DNA from 2 places in the Plantactinospora sp. KLBMP9567 genome. Region 1 is predicted to be linked to the other one. Evidence: predicted binding sites of a transcription regulator. Region 1 holds the regulator's gene; the other holds the start of a gene.

Region 1 (7,634 bases):
CTCTGGTGCCGGTGCGGAGCACGGGACCTGACCTGCATACCGGAGGACCGCGAACTGCGGAAGCCGCACCACGGGTCAGGTTACTGATCTCACCGGTCCCGTGTGCCGGAAACCGGGCAGCGGGCCGGGAGAGGACCCTTCGGGGTCACTGGCCCGGAGGTCCGGCAGGAAGAGCTGGCGCTCGAAGCACCTCTCGACGAGCGCCAGCCGAGTTCTTCGCTTGAGCCGTCGCGACGCCGGACGGCGGCTGCCGTACCGGTGCGCGTGGATGTTGCCCTGGCTCGGGCACGCCGGGACCCGGTCCCGGCGAGGTCTACTCGCACCGCATCCAGTTGAAGTGGTACGTCGTGCTGACTCCGCCGTCGGTGGAATCCATCATCATGAAGCTGGTCGACTTCGGGTCCGACGTACCCCGACTCACCCGCAGCTCCGTGTTGATGTTGAACAGCCGCACCTCGCCACAGGGGGCGTAGACCAGCGAGGCTACGTCCGTGGTGTCGGTCGTCTGCCAACTGTCACTGACCGGGCCGGCGAAGTTGTGCGTCCGGGCCGCCGTCGGCGACGTGCCCTGGATGTAGTAACTCGCCCGCTGCATGCCGCTGGCACCGCGTTCGAGATGGGCGAAGCCGCGGTAGTCGGCCTGCCCGATCGCGTACGTGAAGCCACCCGGGACGTCCACCTTGAGGACCAGTTGGCAGTTCTTCCGGAAGTCGGTCGGCAGGGCACCCGCGCCGGCCTGGGCGAGATAGTCGCTGTAGGTCACCGTGAAGGCGGTGTTGTCCGGCGCCGTGGCGACCGCCGCCGTGCCGAGCCGGCAACCCGACCCGTTGACCGTCACGATCTCGATCGTGATGCGCTCTGCCGGCGGATTCGTGGTCGGTACGGGATCGGCGAGTACCGGCAGACCCATTAACGACGCCGCCAGGCTGCCGATGACTAATGTGTGCAACATTTCCGGGGCTCCCTTCGGTCACCGTCGCGCGAGCCGTTGCCCGCGCGATGTATCAAACGTCATCCAACGATCGGATGACCCTCTTCGCCGGTGCCCGCACGGCCCGGACAACGCCGACCGGGCGGGCCCCGTCCCCAGGGCCGGGATGCCGGAGCAGATTCCCGCATCCCAACCCGGAGGCTTCACGTCAGGACTCTTCGCACTTCTTCCATGCGAAGTGGTAGATGGTGTTGATGCCACCATCGGTCGAGTCCATCGCCATGAAGCTGGTAGTGGTCGCCGGGTTGGACGTCCCGACGTTCACCCGCAGCTCGGTGTTGATGTTGAGGAAGCGCATCTCGCCGCAGGGCGCGTAGCTCACCGAAGTGAGCTCGGAGGTGTCGGTCGTCTGCCAACTGTCGTCCAGCGGGCCGCTGAAGTTGTGGTTCTTGTACGTCGTCGGCGAGGAGCCCTGGAAGTAGTAGTTGGCCCGCGACACCGCGGTTGCACCGTTCGCCAGGTAGGCGTAGCCGCGGTAGTCGGCCTGGAGAATGGCGTAGGTGAAGCCCTCCGGGACGTGCACCTGCAAGGCCAACTGGCAGTTCTTCCGGGCGTCGGTCGGCCGCGCCCCCACGCCGACCTGGGCGAGATAGTCGCTGTAGGTCACCGTGAAGGCGGTGTTGTCGGGGGCGACCGCGACGGCCGCGGTCCCGGCCGGGCAACCCGAACCATTGATGGTAATAACCTCGATGACAATCTTCTCGTCCGGAGGCTCCACGGGCGGATCCGTCGGGATGACAATCCCGCCGAGCATCGAGGCAACGAGACTGCCAATGGCCAGCACACTGATCATGGGTTCCCTCCCGATCGTGGCGATAATGTCGCGCGCGCAGGCACACCTTAACTCTATTTATTGAACTGCGTCAATGTCTTAAAGTTGAATGCGTATTGACCGAAAGGGTGGTACTACGACCCGCAACCGAATACACAGGGCCCCCGGGCCAGGCTCGATGGACATTCACAATTCCATCGGCCGGCCCGGGGGCCCTGATTCGCGCTAACCCGACAAACTGCCGCCGGGGGACGCGTTTACGGCGGCGCGGTCAGCACTCTTTCCAGCTGAGGTGGTAGACACTGCGCACACTGCCCCGGCTCGAATCCATGGTCATGAAGCTCGTGCCGTTGTCGGCGCTGCCGCCATCGACCCGCAGTTCGGTGTTGACGTTGAGGTTGCGCGCCTCGCCGCAGGGTGCGTAGACCAGGGCAGCCGCCCGGTCGGAGGTGCGCCAGCCGCCGCTGTACGGCCCGGTGAACTCGTGGCTGGTCTGCGCGGTCGACGAACTGCCCATCCAGTAGTAGTGCGAGTGCTGCGAGCCGCTGGCTCCCCGCTGGAGGTACGCGAAGCCCTGCAGGTCCACCTGGGCCACCGCGAAGGTGAGCCCCTGTGGGATGTTGACCCGCAGATTGAGCTGGCAGTTCTTCCTGAACTCGGTCGGCTTCGCCCCGGCACCGGCCAGCACGAAGTAGTCGCTGTAGCTCACCGTGAAGGCCGTGTTGTCGGCTGCGGTGCTCACCTCGGCCGTCCCCGCCGGGCAGCCCGATCCATTGACGGTCTCCACGCTGATGGTGACCCTTTCGGCAGGAGTCACCAAAGGCTCGGTAGCTACCGTCGAGGCAAACAATGCCGCGAGTACGCCGCCGACAGCCATCACGTTGGACATGGTAGTTCCCTTCCGGTCGTCGCGATGCGGTCGCGCCCGCAGCCCACCATAGTCAGAACATTGATAGCCGTCAATTAAACAATCTTGTAACCGTGCACATTCCGGAAACTGTTGATCAGTTCCTTCGCTCGGGTCACAAGCATCCGCAGAGCCGCGTCATAGCGCGGCACCAAGACACGACTCGGCGGCCCGCCACCCCTTACCCGGACCGGGCCGGATGGACAAGACGCTTCATGACCTTCACCGGGAGCGTACGGAGAAAGATGCCGGAGACCGGCGGTACAGCGGACTCCGACGCCACCGCTATGTACGGTGAAGCCTCCCGGGCTCCCCGGGGTAATGGTTTCCGAGCCTTCTGGCTAACGGATTCCGAGAATCGGGCGTAATGTTCCCGAAACACCCGGCGTAGTGCTTTCGGAGCAGCCGGAGAGGTCAGGCCGACGGGCCCGAGGTGCGGCGGGGGCGCCAGACCACCAGCGCGGTCGAGGGCCGGCTGGTCGGCACCAGGTCCCGGCGGGGCAGCCCGCCGAGCGCCTCCAGCTCGGCCACCCGGCGATAGGCGGCCTCCAGCTCGGCCTGTAGGCCGGCGATCCGCTGCTGGAGTTCGTCGACCATCTGCTCCAGCACGATGATCCGCTTGATGCCGGCCAGGTTGACACCGTCGTCCTGGCTGAGCCGCTGCACCTCACGGAGGAGTGCGACGTCCCGGGCGCTGTACCGGCGACCGCCGCCCGGGGCGCGACCGGGCTGCACCAGCCCCATCCGGTCGTACTGGCGCAGGGTCTGCGGGTGCATGCCGGCCATCCGGGCCGCGACCGAGATCATCAAAACCTTGGCGTCGGACGCCTGCTCGATCGAGACGACGACATACTCCTCGGCCACCTTGATCACCTCCGCGTTGCCAACAGCTCAGTTGAAACGACGCACCCGGACGTCGAGATGTTCCCGTGCCGCCGCCGGAGTCTGCGCGGCGAACTCCTCCAGCGCCTTCCTGGCCTCCGGGGAGAGCTGCTCGGGGACCACGATCTCCACGGTCACCAGCAGGTCACCGGCCTGGCCGTCCCGCCTCACCACACCCCTGCCCCGGGCCCGCAGCGTACGGCCGCTCGGGGTGCCCGGCGGCACCCGCAGGGTCACCGCCGAGTCCAGCGTGGGCACCCGCAGGTCCGTTCCGAGCACCGCCTCCGCGATGGTGATCGGCACGGTCAGGGTCAGGTCGTCGCCGCTGCGCCCGAAGAGGTCGTCCTCGCGGACCTTGACCAGGACGTACAGGTCGCCGGGCGGGCCGCCCCGGTCACCGGGCTCACCCCGGCCGGCGAGCCGGATCCGCTGGCCGTCCGCGACCCCGGCCGGAAACCGCACGTTGAGCGTGCGGGACTTGGTCACCCCGCCGGTGCCCCGGCACTCCGGGCACTTCTCGTCCACGATCGTGCCGACGCCCTGGCACTCCCGGCACGGCTCAGAGAAGCTGAACGAGCCCTGGTTGCGGGTGACGACTCCGGCGCCCCGGCACTGCGGGCAGGTCCGGGGCAGCGTACCCGGCTTGGCGCCGTCACCGTGGCAGGTGTCGCAGACACCGGGAGCGCGCAGCGTCAACGGCACCGTCACCCCGCGTACGGCGTCGTCGAAGTCGAGCATGACCTCGGCCTCCACGTCCCGGCCCCGGGCCGGGCCACGGGTCCGGGTGGGACCCCCGCCGGAGAAGATCGAGCTGAACAGGTCGGAGAAGCCCGCCCCACCGAACCGACGGTCCCCGCCGGCCGCACCGCCCGGCTGGCCAACACCGCCGAAGAGGTCCGACACGTCGAACGGATATCCGCCGGGCCCGCCCGACCGGGCGTTGCGGCGGAACGCGCCCGACCCGAAGAGCGAGCGCATCTCGTCGTACTCCTTGCGCTTGCGCGCGTCGGCGAGCACGTCGTACGCCTCGGAGACGGCCTTGAACCGCTCCTCGGCCTGGGCGTCACCCGGGTTGTGGTCCGGGTGCGATTCCCTGGCCAGCTTGCGGTAGGCCTTCTTGATCTCGTCAGGAGAGGCGGACCTGTCCACCCCCAGTACGGCGTAGAAGTCCTTCTCCAGCCAGTCTTTGGAACTCATCGGTCGTCCACCTCCTTCCCCTGTGGCGGGGGGGGGGGGGGGGGGCGCCCCCCCCCCCCCCGCGGCGCACCGGCTCAACCTCGCTTCGACCCGGTTTCCTCGACCGCCGGAGCGCTCACTCCGGCTCCGGATCGGCCACCGCGACCAGCGCGGGCCGCAGCAGCGAATCGTTGACCTGGTAGCCCCGCCGCAACACCTCGACACAGGTCGGCTCGGTGACCTCGGCCGAGGTCTGGTGCGCGACCGCCTCGTGCTGGTTCGGGTCGAACGGGTCGCCCTTCTCGCCGAACGGGGTCAGCCCGAACTTGGCCAGGGCGGTGTTCAACTGCTCCGCCACCGTGCCGAACGGCCCGACCAGGTCACCGTGCTCGCGGGCCCGATCCAGGTCGTCGAGTACGGGCAGCAGCGCGGCCAGTACGACCCGGGTGGCCCGGTCCGCGTCCCTGGCCCGCTCCCGGTCCATCCGCTTGCGGTAGTTGGCGAACTCCGCGGTCACCCGCTGGAGGTCCCTGGTCCGCTCGTCCAGCTCGGCCCGCAGCGCGGCGAGTTCGGCGCCGAGCGGGCCCGGACCGTCGACGTCGGCGGTGGCCTCGGTGACCGGCGTGGCCGGGGCGTCCACCACCGGTCCGTCGGCGCCGGACGGTCGCTCCGCCGCCAGCACCTCGGCGAGCTCGGTGTCGTCGACCACCGGGGTGGCCGGGTCGGTGGTCGCCGCCCCGGAGTCGTCGACGGTCACGTCGCCCGGACCGGTGGTCGCGTCGTCCGCCACCTCTGACCCGCCCTCGGCCGACTTCGCGTCGTCGACCGAAGCCGCGGCACCGGTTGACGCGGTGTCGTCCACCTCTCCGGCGGCCACCACCGGCTCGGTGTCACCCGGCGGCTCCGGATCCGGGTTCGGATCCTTCGCCGCCAGGGTGGTCCCGTCGGTCGTACCGCCCGAGCCCGGCTGGTCGCCGGTCGGGTTGATCTTCCGGTTGTTCCGGATGACGACGCCCTCGCCGTCCGTGCCCGAGGCAGGGCCGGCGGGCGCGGAGCCACCCGGCGCCGATCCGGTGGACTCCGGCTCGGCGGCTCGTGGCTTGTCCGTCATTCAGCTACCTCGATCCGTTGTGCTTACGGCCAGCCCGGGTACGCGGGGAACGCGTCATCACCGAACCTTCTTCAACCTCCCCTTGCGGTCCGATGGACCGTAGGGTCGGATACGGTGCGTGAGCGCCGCGCGGTCCAGGTGGAAAAGGGTTCACTTCTTGTCGTCCTCGTCGACGATCTCCGCGTCCACCACGTCGTCGGCGCCGCTCTTGGCGCCGGTCGGCCCGGCCTCCGGGCCCGCGTCGGCGGCACCCGGCTGCCCCGGCTGCTCGGCCTGCTGCTGCGCGTAGAGCAGCGAGCCGGCCTCCTGGGAGACCTTGAGCAGCTTCTCGTGGGCCGACTTGACGTTCTCCAGGTCGGTCCCGCCGAGCGCGGAGCGCAGGTCACCGAGCGCCTCGTTGATCTTGTCGCGCGGCTCGGCCGGCAGCTTGTCCCCGCTCTCGGCGAGGAACTTCTCGGTCTGCCACTGGAGCTGCTCGGCCTGGTTGCGGGTCTCCGCCTCGTCCCGGCGCCGCTTGTCCTCGTCGGCGTGGTCCTGGGCGTCCCGCATCATCCGCTCGATGTCGTCCTTCGGCAGCGCCGAGCCGCCGGTGATCGTCATCGACTGCTCCTTGCCGGTGCCGAGGTCCTTCGCGTTGACGTGCACGATGCCGTTCGCGTCGATGTCGAAGGTGACCTCGATCTGCGGCACACCGCGCGGTGCCGGCGGCAGGCCGGTCAGCTCGAAGGTGCCGAGCTTCTTGTTGTACGCCGCGATGTCCCGCTCGCCCTGGAAGACCTGGATCAGCACCGACGGCTGGTTGTCGTCGGCCGTGGTGAAGACCTCGGAGCGCTTGGTCGGGATGGTCGTGTTGCGCTCGATCAGCTTGGTGAAGATGCCGCCCTTGGTCTCGATGCCCAGCGACAGCGGGGTCACGTCCAGCAGCAGGACGTCCTTCACCTCGCCCTTGAGCACACCGGCCTGGAGCGCGGCACCGACCGCGACGACCTCGTCCGGGTTGACGCCCTTGTTGGGCTCCCGGCCAGTGAGCTGCTTGACCAGCTCGGAGACGGCCGGCATCCGGGTCGAGCCGCCGACCAGGATCACGTGGTCGACGTCGGAGACCTTGACCCCGGCGTCCTTGATGGCCTGGTCGAACGGACCCTTGCAGCGGTCGAGCAGATCCTGCGTCATCCGCTGGAACTCCGCCCGGGTCAGCGTCACGTCGAGGTGCAGCGGCGCCGACGGGGCACCGTCGCCAGCCGCCGGGCCGGCGGTGATGTACGGCAGGTTGATGCTGGTGGTGGTGGCGGCGGAAAGCTCGATCTTGGCCTTCTCGGCCGCCTCGCGCAGCCGCTGCATCGCCATCTTGTCCTGGGACAGGTCGACCCCGTGCTGGCCCCGGAAGGTCTTCACCAGGTGGTCGATGATCCGCTCGTCCCAGTCGTCGCCACCGAGGTGGTTGTCACCGCTGGTCGACTTGACCTCGATGACCCCCTCGGCCAGCTCCAGCAGCGACACGTCGAAGGTGCCGCCGCCGAGGTCGAAGACCAGGACGGTCTGCTCCTTGGAGCCCTTGTCCAGCCCGTACGCCAGCGCCGCCGCGGTCGGCTCGTTCACGATCCGCAGCACGTTGAAGCCGGCGATCTCCCCGGCCTCCTTGGTGGCGGTCCGCTGGGCGTCGCTGAAGTACGCCGGAACGGTGATCACGGCGTCGGTGATCCGCTCACCCAGGTACGCCTCGGCGTCCCGCTTGAGCTTCATCAGCGTCCGGGCGGAGATCTCCTGTGAGGTGTACTTCTTACCGTCGATGTCG
Region 2 (7,634 bases), 150 kb from region 1:
GGCCAGCGCCAGTACGTCGGCCACGTCGGCCAGGGTGTGCACGGTCAGTGCCTCCCGCACCTCGGTGGGCAGGTCGTCCAGGTCCGGCTCGTTCCTGGCCGGGATGATCACCTCGGTCAGCCCCGCCCGGTGCGCGGCGAGCAGCTTCTGCTTCACCCCGCCGATCGGCAGTACCCGGCCGGAGAGGGTGACCTCGCCGGTCATGCCGAACTCCGGGCGTACCGGCCGACCGCTGGCCAGCGATGCCAGCGCGGTGACCATGGTGATGCCGGCGCTCGGCCCGTCCTTGGGCACCGCACCCGCCGGCACGTGCAGGTGGATCCGCCGGCCGGCCAGCGCGTTCGGGTCCAGCCCCAGAGCCCGGCCGTTCGACCGGAGGTAGGAGAGCGCGATGTGCGCCGACTCCTTCATCACGTCGCCGAGCTGCCCGGTCAGGGTCAGCCCCGGCTCGCCCTCCATGCTGGTCGCCTCGATGAACAGCACGTCACCGCCGGCACCGGTCACCGCCAGCCCGGTCGCCACCCCGGGCACCGCCGTCCGCTCCGCCGACTCCGGCGTGAACTTCGGCCGCCCCAGGTAGTTGGCCAGGTTGTCGGTGTCGATGCGTACCGGACCCTCGGTCGAGGCCAGCGCGACCGCGACCTTGCGCAGGATCTTCGCCAGCGCGCGTTCGAGCTGGCGTACCCCCGCCTCGCGGGTGTGCTCGGCGGCGATCCGGCCCAGCGCGGAGTCGGAGACGCTGACCTCGTCGGCGGTCAGTCCGGCCCGCTCGATCTGCCGGGGCAGCAGGTGGTCCCGGGCGATCGCGACCTTCTCCTCCTCTGTGTAGCCGTCGAGCGTGACCAGCTCCATCCGGTCCAGCAGCGGGCCGGGAATCGCCTCCACCACGTTGGCGGTGGCCAGGAAGAGCACGTCGGACAGGTCGAGGTCGACCTCCAGGTAGTGGTCCCGGAAGGTGTGGTTCTGCGCCGGGTCCAACACCTCCAGCAGGGCGGCGGCCGGGTCACCGGCATACCCCGCCGAGATCTTGTCGACCTCGTCGAGCAGCACGACCGGGTTCATCGAGCCGGCCTCGCGCAGCGCCCGGACGATCCGGCCGGGCAGCGCGCCGACGTACGTCCGGCGGTGGCCACGGATCTCGGCCTCGTCCCGGATGCCGCCGAGGGACACCCGGACGAACTTCCGGCCCAGCGCCCGGGCGACCGACTCGCCGAGGCTGGTCTTGCCGACTCCGGGCGGGCCGCCCAGGGCCAGCACGGCGCCCGAGCCACGGCCGCCGACGACCTGCAGGTTGCGGGCCGCGCGCCGGTTGCGCACCGCCAGGTACTCCAGGATCCGGTCCTTCACGTCGGCCAGTCCGGCGTGGTCGGCGTCCAGCACCTCGCGGGCCTGCACCAGGTCGGTGTTGTCCTCGGTACGCGTGTTCCACGGCATCTCCAGCACCGTGTCCAGCCAGGTACGGATCCAACCCGCCTCCGGAGAGGCGTCGCTGGCCCGCTCCAGCTTGCCGACCTCGCGCAGTGCCGCCTCGCGTACCTTGTCGGGCAGGTCGGCGGACTCGACCCGGGAGCGGTAGTCGGCCGAGCCGTCCGGCTCGTCCTCGCCCAGCTCCTTGCGGATCGCGGCGAGCTGCTGGCGGAGCAGGAACTCCCGCTGGGACTTCTCCAGCCCCTCCCGCACGTCGGTGTTGATCCGCTCGGTGACCTCCTGCTCGGCCAGGTACGCCTTCACCCAGCCGACCAGCAGTTCGAGCCGGGCGGTCACGTCCGGCGCGGCCAACAGTTCGATCTTCTGTTCCAGGGTGAGCCACGGCGCGTAGCCGGCCGAGTCGGCCAGCTCGGTCAGGTCGGTCATCCGCTCGACCGCGTCGATGACCTGCCAGGCGCCGCGCTGTTGCAGCAGCGACGTCACCAGTGCCCGGTACTCCCGGGCGAGTTCCTTGGCCCGGCCGGCCGGGGCCGGCTCGGTGACCTCGACGGTCTCGACCCAGAGGGCCGCGCCGGGGCCGGGCACACCGGAGCCGATCCGGGCCCGGGACAGCCCGCGTACCACGGCGGCGGGTTCGCCGCTGGGCAGCCGGCCGACCTTCTCGATCGTGGCGATGACGCCGATGGAGCCGTACTCCCCGTCGACCCGGGGCACGGCCAGAAGCTTCTTGTCGCCCGTGGCCCGGGCGGCGTCCACCGCTGCCTGGGTGGTCGCGTCCAGGGTCACCGGGATGACCATGCCGGGCAGCAGGACAGCGTCGGTCAGAGGAAGAACCGGAAGAGTTGCCATCACACACCTGCCATCGTTAGTTGAGCTTGTACGACTCAAGTAACAAACGGTGCTCCATGTTCCGGCTTGTGATCCAGGCCACTACGACGATCCGGAGTCCTCGACCGGACCGGACGCTCAGCCCAGCGTGGGACGGCCGGCGCAGGGCGGGATGAACCAGCCGCGCCGGGCTGCCCGGAGCAGCGCGGTGTGCCGGTACGGGGCGTCGAGCCCGACCACGACCCGCGCGAGCAGGCCGGTACCACGGCGCGGGCGGGGTCAGCGTCGGGTCCGGGCGAGGGGCTTGGGGACGTACAGGCCCAGGCGCAGCGCGCGGACGGCGGCCAGGGTACGGGTCGGAGCATCCATCTTGTCCAGGATGTGTTCTATGTGCGCGGCGACGGTCCGTTGGGTGATCACCAACTCGCTCGCCATCCGCTGGTTGGACCAGCCGTCGACAAGCAGGCCGAGGATCTCCAACTCCCGCCTGGTCAGGCCGTGCAGGTCCCTGGCGGGAGAGGTCAGCACCACCGCCCGCAGGTGTGCCGGTGCCGACGTCGGGCAGGGCAGCACGGCCACCTGGACGTGGCCGCCGGGATCGTCCGCCGCCGGGTACGGGCACAGGAAGGAGTTGTACACGTGCCCCTCGCGCAGCCCCGCCGCCGCCACCTCCAACACCGGCGACCCGACCCGGAGCAGCGGGTGGTCCGGCAGCCCCGGCAGCGGCAGTACATTTCCGGCCCGGGTCAGCACCACGCCGCACTCCGCGTCGGCGACGATCCTGGAGAGCGTCACGATCGACCGCATCGGGTCGACGGCCTCGGCCATCATCGGGGTGAGCAGCCCGAGGAAGTCCCGGACCTCGTCGGTCGGCTGCGCCGGGTTGTCGGTGTGCAGCGTGATCAACCCGAGGTGGCGCCCGTCCCGGCTGAACAGGGTGAGGCCGACCCCCTCCCGGTAGCCCGCCGGCTCGAGAAATTCCGCCCAGGACTGCAACTCGCCCGGCGGCACGGGCGCGTCACGTACGCACATCGGCGGGCGGTCCCGGTCCATGCCGAGCAACTCCATCTCCCGGTAGTGGTCCGAACCGCGCATGAAGGCGAGGGCCGCCTCCGTGTAGCCGGACTCGCCTATCCCCTCGAACTCCCGAAGCTCGGGGTTGAGCACGTGCACCATGGAGCCGCCGCTCGGCACCAGCCGGTGCAGCACCTTCAACAGTTCCGGCACCCGGTCCCGCACATCTCCCGGTAGCGCCGCGATCCGCTCCATGTCGGCCGCGACCTCGGCAGCACCGGGTGGCAGGTCAACCATCCCCCGTACCGGTACCCCGAGCCGTCGCCCGCATGATGATCCACTCCTCGCCGTATCGGCAGTCCTGTCAATCCACCGTCGGCACCGACGCGGTTACCTAAGAGAACGGCGAGCGCCGCCGCCGGAAACGGCACCGGACACGAACGATGCTCAGCCCGGTGGCGCCGTCCCCGGCAGGTGTGGGATGAACCAACCCCGGCGGGCCGCCCGGAGCAGGGCGACGTGCCGGTCCGGGGCCTGGAGAACGGCGAGGCTCCGCTCCACCGTCTCGGCGACCGTCGCGAGCGGAAGGTCGAGGCCGACCGCGATGCGCTCGTCCGTCCAGCCCGCCAGGAGCAGCCCCAGGACCACCAGCTCGCGACGGTCCAGCGGGCACCGCCCTCCCGGCAGCGGAGCGAGCATCACCACCCCGACCAGCGGCGCCGGCGCGGTCGCGCAGCCCAGCACCGTGACCCGGAACAACCCGTCCCGCGCGACCCCGGAGCCACCAGCTCGGGACGACGGCCGCCGGGGCGGCCGGGCGGGCCAGAGGAACGAGATCGAGCCGCCACCATCGGGCGCGTGCTCGGCGACCACCCTGAGCAGCGTCGACCCCACCGCCAGCAGCGGGTGCCCGGGCAGGCCGCAGAGCGGCAGCGTGTCGCCCGCGTGGGTCAGCACCACCCCGGCGACCGCCTGGTGGACGACCCTCGCCAGTACCGACAGCGACCACAACGGGTCGAGGGTGGTGGCGACCCGCGGTGCCAGTACGCCGACCAGGTCCCGCTCCACGTCGGTGGGATGGTCCGCGTCCTCGGTACTGAGCACGAGCATGCCGACGTGCCGGCGGTCCCGGGTGAAGAGGCCGACCGCCAGCCCCTCCCGGAACCCGGCCGGAAGGTAGTAGTCGCTCCAGACCGGATACTCGGTCGCCGGCACCGGGAGGTCCCGGCCGCGCTGCGGGACGGGCGACTCGGTCAACCCCGCCTGCTCGGCCTGCCGCACCACCTCCCGGGTGCCGAAGTAGTTCCGGATCCGGTCGTCGTACCCGGTGCTGGCGACCTCGGAGAACAACTGGTCCCGGTCGTCGAAGAGGGAGATCCAGGCCGCGTCGTACGGGACCAGCCGGCGCAGCAGGGAGAGCCACTGCCCCGGACGGTCGGCGCCGACCGGACTCGCGGCGACGACCGCCGCCTGGTGGAGGAGGTGGGTGAGTGAGGGGTAACGCCTCATCTTCTGCTCCGAGTCAGTGACCGTGGCAGGTACAGGCCCTGCCGGAACGCGCGTACGGCTGCCAGGGTCCGGGAGGGGGCCGCCAGCTTGGCCAGGATGTGTTCGACGTGTGCGGCAACCGTGCGCGGGGCGATCACCAGGGTGTTCGCTATCCGCCGGTTGGACCAGCCGTCGATGAGCAGGCCGAGGATCTCCAGCTCCCGCCGGGTCAACCCGCGCAGCTCACCGGGGGGCGAGAGCAGCACCACGGCACGCAGGTACGCCGGCACGTGCGACGGGCACGCCAGCACGGTGATCCGGGCGAACCCGCGATCCCCCGTCTCCGGGTCGCCGTGGCAGAGGAACGCGGCGTGCGGCTCCTCCTCGGCCAGGCTCTCCGCCGCGGCGGTGAGCACCGCCGACCCGGGCCGGAGCTGCGGGTGGTCCGGCAGTCCCGGCAGCGGAAGCACGTCACCGCCACGGGTCAGCACCACCCCCGCGACCGCGGCGGTGACGACCGTCGACAGCGCGGCGACGGACCGCACCGGGTCGACCGCCTCGGCGATCAACGGTGCCAGCAGGCCCAGGAAGTCGCGGGCCTCGTCGGTCGGATGCTCGGTGGCCTCCGTGTGCAGTCCCAGCGCACCCACCTGCCGACCGTCCTGGCTGAACAACGCGACGCCGATGCCGTCCTGGAAGCCGGCCGGCGCGAAGTGCTCGGTCCAAGAGCAGATTTCGGGCGCGGTCACCAGAGCGTCCCGTACCAGGACCAGGCCGCGGTCAGGGCCGAGTCCGAGCTGTTCCACGTCCTGGTAGTGCTGGGGACTGTGCAGGTGCTCCATGATCGCTTCGTCGTAGCCGACGGCGCACACCGTTTCGAGCCCGTACCGCTCCGGATCCAGCACCTGGAGCGCTCCCGCCTCGTACGGGACCAGCCGACGCAGCACCGTGAAGAATTCAGCCACCTGTTCGTCGACGCTGGCTGACGACGACGCCACCCGCTCGACCCGAGCGGCGATCTCGGCGGCGTACGGTGGCAGTTGGCCCACCGGTCAGCGCCCCGACCCCTGGCACATGCGGTCGGACGCTCCTTCTCATATCGGCAGTCCTGTCAATCGACAGCACCGGCACGGGTGCGATTACCTTGGTAAACGCCGGTCGACACCACAGGACACGCGGCAGCCGGATCCGGGGAACCGGCCCGGGGCGGACGGCGGGCCCGCCGGCGCGGTGGTCGTGGAGGGCGCGCACGCTCCGGCGCGCCCTCCACCCGTACCGGACCGACGGCCGGTCGCCGGCTACCCGGGGTGCCGCTATCCGGCCGGGGCTGTGTTCCGGACCGCGATCCAGGTCTCCGGACCCCGGTGGTAGTAGCAGGCCGCGCAGGTCGGCGCCGGCCCGGTCGTCACGGTCACCATGTTGGACAGCGCCGAGGGATTGCCCGCCTCGTCCACCGCCCGCACCGCCAACCAGTAGGTGGTGCGGGGCGCCAGCCCCGAGACGGTGATGCTGGTGCTGGGATAGGCGGGTGGCAGCAGGTAGACCCGTCCGACCACGGTGTTGCCGGTCAGGGTGAACGACAGCACCTCGTACTGGGCGAGCAGCACGTTGTCGGTGGACGGGCCCCAGCTCAGGCCCACGGTGGTCTCCCCGACCGCTTCCACGGTGAGCGACTTGGGCGCGGTCGGCGGCTGGCCGTCCCCGGGCGGCATGGTGAAGCGCAGCGACGGCGGCGCCGTCGAACGGTTGCCCGCCGCGTCCAGCGCCCAGACCCCGAAGGTGTACGTCCGGGACGGCAGCATTCCGGTGACCACGATGCTGTTGGTGGCGGTCCGGTGCAGCATCGCGATGTCCGTGAAGATCTGCGAGACGTGGTACTCGGCCACCCCGACGTTGTCGGTCGAGGCTGCCCAGCCGAGCTGGACGGAGTTGGCGGTGGTGCCGACGACGGTGATCGGACCGGGGGCGCTCGGCGGCTCGGTGTCCTCCGCCGCGTACGCGGTGCCGGCGGTGCCGGCCAGGGTGACGACGAGGAGGGGCAGGATCAGGGTACGGGCCCGGAATCGGGCGGGTCGGGACGGACGACTGCGCACGGGAATCCTCGCTCTCGACTACCGACGCCGGGGTGCCGGACGTCGGGATATTCATCGTGAACGATGGATAGGCGCCCAGGATCCCCCGCCCGGCCAATACTGAAGGGGTCCGCCGCAGCGGTGGTGGTCAGTCGGTGGTGAGGTCGCGGCGGGTGGCTATCGTCGCGGCGGCCAGGGCCAGGAGCGTCCAGCCGGCGGCGATCAGCAGGCTCGTCCGGTCACCGCCGCCGGCGCCCAGGAACGCGGAGAACGGCAGCGGCGCGGAGAGCCGGCCGAGCAGTCCCTCGACGAAGACGAACCAGCCGGCGTACCCGAGGAACAGCCAGGTGGGGCGACGTACCACCGCCGCGTTGGCGGCGCCGAAGACCGCCATCACCGGCACCAGGGTGAGGGTGTTCCGGTACTGCGTCAGGTCGCCCTTGGCCAGCACGGTCACCCCGCTGACGGCGGCGGACCCGACCGCCACGATCACGCCGGCCACCACCTGGCCGAGCAGGGTGAGCAGTCGGGCCGGTCGGGCCAGATAGAGCAGCACGGCCGTACGGTGCTGGAAGTGCTGGGTCACGCCCAACACGGCGAGGCCGAACGCGCCCATCCCGGCCAGCAACGCCCAGGCGTCCACGTTCACCGCGCCGAAGAGCGCACCCAGCACGCCGAACACGGCGATCGAGACCCAGCTCGACCGGATGGTGGCCGCCCGGTACAGCTCGCTGCGGACCAGTGCGATCATGCGGCCGCCGCCAGGTTGAGGAAGATCTGTTCGAGGTTCGGGGCGTCCTCGGT

The links. Region 1 encodes HspR, which represses chaperone genes until heat shock. Its sites were predicted from a motif close to TTGAGTNNNNNNNACTCAA; they were not measured.
Positions count from the first base shown of each region.
Region 2: a site for HspR is predicted at 2,298-2,316, ahead of lon (endopeptidase La). Genes of this name have one in related genera too.

Region 1 covers NZ_JAWQRR010000039.1:58,078-65,711, reverse strand. Annotated here, with positions in the region: gene R6Y94_RS28655 (DUF4360 domain-containing protein) at 314-952, opposite strand; gene R6Y94_RS28650 (DUF4360 domain-containing protein) at 1,140-1,784, opposite strand; gene R6Y94_RS28645 (DUF4360 domain-containing protein) at 2,035-2,580, opposite strand; gene R6Y94_RS28640 (heat shock protein transcriptional repressor HspR) at 3,085-3,477, opposite strand; gene dnaJ (molecular chaperone DnaJ) at 3,562-4,749, opposite strand; gene grpE (nucleotide exchange factor GrpE) at 4,865-5,839, opposite strand; gene dnaK (molecular chaperone DnaK) at 5,990-7,634, opposite strand, start outside.
Region 2 covers NZ_JAWQRR010000039.1:206,037-213,670, reverse strand. Annotated here, with positions in the region: gene lon (endopeptidase La) at 1-2,277, opposite strand, end outside; gene R6Y94_RS29345 (helix-turn-helix transcriptional regulator) at 2,536-3,567, opposite strand; gene R6Y94_RS29340 (hypothetical protein) at 3,718-4,779, opposite strand; gene R6Y94_RS29335 (LuxR C-terminal-related transcriptional regulator) at 4,776-5,807, opposite strand; gene R6Y94_RS29330 (fibronectin type III domain-containing protein) at 6,072-6,851, opposite strand; gene R6Y94_RS29325 (hypothetical protein) at 6,979-7,581, opposite strand; gene R6Y94_RS29320 (ABC transporter ATP-binding protein) at 7,578-7,634, opposite strand, start outside.